2 regions of the Fundidesulfovibrio putealis DSM 16056 genome follow, and region 2 is predicted to be linked to the other one. Evidence: predicted binding sites of a transcription regulator. Region 2 holds the regulator's gene; the other holds the start of a gene.

Region 1 (2,765 bases), on a different contig from region 2:
TGGAGCTGACGCCAGACGACGAGAACATCCACTTCAACATGGCCAAGGCCCAGTTCTTCATGGGAGACGTGAAGGGCGCGCAGGAGGCGCTTTTGAAAGCCCTGTGGATCAACGCGAATTTCGCCGAGGGGCTGAAGCTGCACCTGAAGCTGTTCAACAGGGAGTTCAGGCCCCCAAAAGGGGCGGGGATGCCCGGCGGGCCGCCGTCAACCGGGACGCTGGACAGCATGCAGGATATTTAGCGCGGTCTCAGCCCGCGCCAGTTGTCATGGTCTGAGTGCTCAAGCCCGGTAGGTCTTCCTGCCGGGCTTTTTCGTATTCCCCCAATTGTCGTGCCTTACTGACAAAAGTGAAGCCCCGACCTGTTGAATCAGGCCGGGGCGTTGATGGCGATTTGCAGGCGTTTGGTCGGTTAAGCCTTGGCGTTGCCTCTCCTGCGCTTGAGATATGCGGCTCCGGCCACACCGATGGCCATGAGTACCATGGTGCCGGGTTCGGGAGTGGCAGTGACCGGGGGCAGGGGAGTGGTTCCGATGCCATCAAGGAATGCCGCTCCACCATGGCCGCCCCAGCCGCAGTCGATGACGGTCATCATGACGGTGATGATGTCTCCGGCGTCAAAGTTGGAAAGTGCGTAGGTGTACAGGCCGGTCTTGTACCAGGCGGTTCCGTCCAGGTAACCGTAGTCCGCCCAGCCGCCCCCTTGCTTGGTAAGCGCATCAGCATGGAAGGCGTCGATGTTGCTTCCGTTTTTTTGGATGATTATGTCAAAGGCGGGCTGAGCCCCAAGATCATGCAAGTTGGATGGCTCAACGAGGAGTGCGCCCCAGCGAACATACAGCGTTTCCGTCAAATCTGCCGCTGATAATGCTGAAGACTGTGAGATGGTGGTACTATGGTAGTTTCCAACGAGATCTTGTAGGCGAGCCATATGGCTCCCGTAGTATGGAGCAATGTTCGTTGTTTGTCCCCAGAGCATGGGGCTGGCGTTGCTTATCACCGATGAAAGACCAGCTCCTGACCCAGAAACCGTCCATCCAGTGAAGTCACCTGTTTCAAATCCTCCATTGGTGAAAGCAGCCCATGAAGATGTCGACACTAAACAAGTTACAAATAATGAAAGTAAAACTCTTTTCATAAATATACCCCTGCCTGTTGAACGTTTTCAGAGTATGCATATGTAATGACATTTTAAGTTTAGCATGAAGTGTGCCAGCTTTTGTGCATTAAAATTGTTGAGAAAATTGTAGTCGTGTACTTTGTGGTGTAAATTTTTACGACATGCAGTTGTAACAGTGGTCGACTCGTGTGAGTCTTGGTGTTGTCAGAAGGTAACTAGGAAGTAATTAAGATTGTTTTTTGTTCATCTGTAGTAAATATGTATGCAGAGTGTTGCTTGTTGGCGCAAGGCAATGTTAAGTTTGGGTGTATTTGTTAGTAGCGTTTGGCGAGTTGTTATTTTGGGCATTGATTTGTATTTGTTTTGCGTCAGCTTGTCGGTCGTATATGTACGCTGGAATGCGGTTGCCAGCAGGTCTCGGCAGCCTTGCCTTCCCTCGCCCATCTCGCCTTGCCGTATCAGGTGCGCGTCGTGTTTATCCCTTGTGCTGTTCAAGGATGTCGAATGCAAACGGGCCTCTTGAAGAACTCAAGAGGCCCGTCTTTGCGAAGCTCGCAGGGGAACATCGACGTGTCGCGGTCAATGACCGTCTCGCCGCTTCCCGTCGGGTACGACTCGCCGAGGCGTAGGCGATGAACACGGGCTTGTCCTGGACGAGTCCGGGGAAGCCGTCCTCATTCGCCCCGACTTGCCAGACCCCGAGGTCCGTCCACGGTTGCTCTGCTCGACTCCCGGGGGCTCAGGATAGCTGGCACGCTTGAAGAATCGCCCCCGTATCGCCGTTGGCTATTTCTTCCTCTGGGCCAGTTTGGCCAGCTTCTTTTCCCTGCTGCCCATGGCGGCGCCAGTACTGCCCGCTTCTTCCGTCTTGGAGTCTTTGCCTGACCCCCTTGAGGCTTCCTGCATGTTGCCCTTGGCCTGCTTCTTGTTTCCGCCGGACTTGTCGTTGTTTTTTGAACTCATGGGATAGCTCCTTGGGTCGTATGTTCTGTGCGGCTGGCTGCAGATCCTGCCGCTTCCGCGCCAGGATTGGCGTACGTCTCAAAGTGCCTGTTGCTGGCTGAAACAACCGACTCCTCCGCCAAGGCCGCCGGATTCGTAATTTCAGCTCCCGCCAGCAAGCACCTGATACGACACCGCAATATTCTGCGCTCTCTCTGTCTGTGACAGATGCATGTTCGGATGTGCTCCTGTATATACTTCATCAAGATGGTGTTGCATAGCTGTATGAAGGAAAATGCGGTTAATAAAATGTTAAATAAAATTTGTGGTGTGGCAATGTGTTGGAATTGTACGCAAATAACTCGGAGTTTTTCTGCTGCATTGCCTTATTGAAACAAGATGCCAGTCTTGTGCGTCATGCGCAATCCGGATCACGGCAGATGCATGCTGTCATGCCCTCTTGTCTCCCGGTTCATGCAGCCCTGCATCTCGCTTCAGTATTTGCATCAACCATTCGAATTGAAAGGCAATGTCAGTAACGAGACGGGCCTCTTGAATTATTCAAGAGGCCCGTGTTCAAGGAAAACTGCGGGTCATCCAGGAGCAGTGATCTGGCTGGAACGCCACGCCGACACGCCGTTGCGTCGCGCCCCAGGATATCCTCAAATATCCCTGGGCAACCCGCCAGGATTAGAAATCCTTC
Region 2 (3,536 bases):
CGCTCCATGAGCACCCGCAGGGCCTTCTCGGCGTTCACTTCCGGGAAGGCCGCCGCAACCGGGGCCACCAGTTCGGCCAGCACCTCGGACTTGTCGCCGGACTTCAGGTCGTCCAGCACGAAGTCCTTGCGCAGAAACTCCCCAAGCCGCATCAGCGGGATACTCCAGGATCGATCAGGCCGAAGTCTCCGTTCTTGCGCTTGTAGATCACGTTGATGCTGTCGGTCTCGGAGTTCAGGAACACCAGGAATTCGTACTTCATGGCTTCCAGCTGCTCGGCAGCTTCCTCGACGCCCATGGGCTTCGGGTTGTACTTGTCGGACTCCTCGATGGAGTGGACCTTGCCCTCGTCCGTGAGGCTGACCACGCCCATGGTGACGGCGGCGGAACCGGCAACCTTGCGGCGGTCCTTCATCTTCTCGCGCATCTTGCGGATCTGGGACTCGAGCTTGTCGGTGATCAGGTCCAGCGTGGAGTACATGTCGTCGGAGCGCTCGTGGGCAGCGATGTGGATCGTGTCGGCGTCGATGATCACGTCGGCGATCTGGCGGGTCTTCTCCACCATCAGGGTGACGATCACTTCGGCATTGTCAGAATTAGGCATGTATTTCGCCAGCTTGTCGAAACGCTTGTTGGCGTATTCGCGCAGGCCGGGGGACGGTTCAAAATTCTTGAAGTGAAAAGCAATGTTCATATCTTCCTCCGATGTGTGTCCGCGGGTGGATGCGGTGTGATTACAATACAGCCTTGCGCTTCGACGAGGACTCGATACCCATGGCCATACGATACTTGGCCACGGTCCTGCGGGCAATGTTGACCTGCAATTTTTGCTTGAGGATGTCCGCGATCTGCTCGTCGCTGACGGGCTTCTTGTGGTTCTCGCCGGAGATGAGCTGCTTGATGAGCGCCTTCACCGATTCGGAACCGACGGAAGTGCCGTCGTCCAACTCCAAAGAGGAGTTGAAGAAAAATTTGAGCTCGTAAATGCCGTGGGGGGTGGCCACGTACTTGCTCGTGGTAATGCGGCTCACCGTGGATTCGTGCATGCCGATGTCGTCGGCAACGTCCTTGAGGATAAGGGGCTTTAGCTTGGTAACGCCCACCTCGAAGAAATCCCGCTGGAACTTCACGATGGATTCCAGGACCTTGAACAAGGTGCGCTGGCGCTGGTACAGGCTCTTCATGAGCCACTGCGCAGAGCGCATCTTGTCCTGGAAGTAGTCCTTGTCCTTGCCGCCGCTGCCCCGGGACATGTCGCCTGAATAATACGGCGATAGTTGCAGTTTGGGCAGGCCGTCCTCGTTCAGCACGATGACGAAGTCGTCGCCGTACTTGTACACGTAGGCGTCGGGGCTGACGTACACCGGGTCGGAGGAGCTGAAATGCGATCCGGGAAGCGGATCGAGAGTCTGGATGATGTCCAGGTACTCCTTGATCTCCTCCATGGTGATCTTGAACTTCTTGGCAAGAGGCTTGTAGCGCTTCTTTTCCAGGTCTTCCAGGTGCTCACGCACGATCTCGATGAGCACGGGATCGGTGTAGCCGTAGAATTCCAGCTGCACCAGCAGGCACTCCTGCGGGGTGCGTGCCGCCACGCCCACAGGGTCGAAGCGCTGCAGGGCGTAAAGAACCGCTTCCACTTCGGGCACGCTTGCCTGGGCGTCCTCGGCGATTTCCTCCACCGTGGATTGCAGGTACCCCATACCGTCCAGATTGCCAACGATTGAGGCAGCGATGACGCGCTGGGCCGCAGTGAAGGGGGAAAGGTTGATCTGCCAGGAAAGGTGTCCGTCCAGAGAGGTTTTCGAGGCAAGACGGGCCTCGAAAGACATTCCCTCCTCCGGGGCCTCGTATTCGCGGGCGGTGGCCTGGCGCGAGGTGGAGGCGAAGTCGCCGATGTAGTCGTCCCATTCGGCGGTCTTCAGGAGTTCGCGCTGCATGGCGCCCTCTTCCTGAGTGGCGTCGGGAGCGCGGGATTCCTCGGCCATGGTCGGGGCGGGACGCTCGTCCTCGATCACGACCTCTTCCAGCAGCGGGTTCTCCAGAAGCTCCTGCTGCACGGTCTCCATCAGCTCAAGCCGGGAAAGCTGCAACAGCTTGATGGCCTGCTGGAGCTGGGGAGTCATCACCAGCTGCTGCGAAAGCTTAAGTTGCTGTCTGAGCTCGAGGGCCATCGTGCGCGCGCGTTCCTTTGTTTGAATTTGGGCGGCTAGCAAGAAAAATGCCGGACGCGCCCGTTCAACCTGCGCGGTTATGCACTAAAAGCTCGCACGTGGCAAGACTTGGGGGGAATCAGTCACGCCATTCGCGCCACATTCGATCGAGTTTTCCCTGCGCCAGCAGTATGAAGCGGATGGCTTCGCGCACCGCGCCGCATCCGCCGGGCCTTTTGGAAATCCAGGCGGCAATGCGAAGAATTTCCGGCTGCGCGTCGACCGGGGCCAGGGGCAGGCCCACGCGGGCCATTATCTGCGCGTCCAGCCAGTCGTCGCCCATGTAGGCCACCTGGGAGAACTCGAGGCACTTGGCGGCCATGATCTTTTCGAGCACGGGGAGCTTGCGCAAGTGCCCGCCGTGGAATTCACGGATGCCGAGTTCCCGCGAGCGCTGTTCGGCCTGGATGTTGCCCAGGCCGCTGATCACCGCCACCTCGATCCCGGCGTGCTGGCAGAGCTTCACGCCCATGCCGTCCTGGATGCCGAAACGCTTGAGGCCGGGGCCGGGGCCGTCGTGGCTCACTGCGTTGTCGGTGAGCACGCCGTCCACGTCCAGCACCAAGAGGCGCACGGGCCTGGCCAGCGCCAAGGCCCGGCGCATGCCGGGCCTTGAGCCGATTCGGGCGGGACGCCTCATTTATTTCTTGCCGCGCGCGGCCTTGGACGCCTTGATGAACTCGCGGAACAGGGGGTGGGGGCGCATGGGGTTGGAGTTGAACTCCGGATGGAACTGACAGCCCAAAAACCACGGATGCTCGGGCAACTCCACCATTTCCACCAGGGATTCGTCGGGCGACAGGCCGGAGAACATCATGCCCTTTTCTTCCATGCGGGCGTAGTAGGCCTTGTTAAACTCGTAGCGGTGGCGGTGGCGCTCCTCGATCTGGGGCTTGGCGTAGGCTTCCATGGCCTTGGTCTCGGTCTTCACCACGCAGGGGTACGCGCCCAGACGCATGGTGCCGCCCATTTCAGAGTCGGCGTCGCGGCGTTCGATCTTCTTGGTGCGGAAGTCGTACCATTCGCGCATCAGGTAGATGATGGGGTCCGGGCTCAGGCGGTTGAACTCCTCGGAGTTGGCCTCGGTGAGTCCCAGCACGTTGCGGGCGAACTCGATGCAGGCCAGCTGCATGCCCAGGCAGATGCCGAAGAAGGGCACCTTGTTCTCGCGGGCGTACTTGATGGCCGCGATCTTGCCTTCCACGCCGCGCGAGCCGAAGCCGCCGGGCACCAGGATGCCGTCCAGGCCGCCCAGGCGTTCGGCCACATTCTCGTCGGTGATCTCCTCGGAGTTCACGTAGACCAGGTTCACGCTCACGTCGT

The links. Region 2 encodes sigma-54, which starts transcription at its own class of promoters, with help from an activator protein. Its sites were predicted from a motif close to CTGGCACGGNNNNTGCTT; they were not measured.
Region 1: a site for sigma-54 is predicted at 1,199-1,216, ahead of G453_RS27345 (PEP-CTERM sorting domain-containing protein). Genes of this name have one in related genera too.

What each region holds. Positions count from the first base shown of each region.
Region 1 is NZ_AUBQ01000018.1:34,556-37,320, reverse strand. Features, by position in the region: gene G453_RS0115215 (tetratricopeptide repeat protein) at 1-242, shown strand, start outside; gene G453_RS27345 (PEP-CTERM sorting domain-containing protein) at 413-1,138, opposite strand; gene G453_RS28085 (hypothetical protein) at 1,907-2,083, opposite strand; gene G453_RS0115200 (FMN-dependent NADH-azoreductase) at 2,753-2,765, opposite strand, start outside.
Region 2 is NZ_AUBQ01000004.1:184,404-187,939, reverse strand. Features, by position in the region: gene G453_RS0103795 (PTS sugar transporter subunit IIA) at 1-152, opposite strand, end outside; gene hpf (ribosome hibernation-promoting factor, HPF/YfiA family) at 152-694, opposite strand; gene rpoN (RNA polymerase factor sigma-54) at 735-2,174, opposite strand; gene G453_RS0103780 (KdsC family phosphatase) at 2,293-2,853, opposite strand; gene G453_RS0103775 (CTP synthase) at 2,854-3,536, opposite strand, start outside.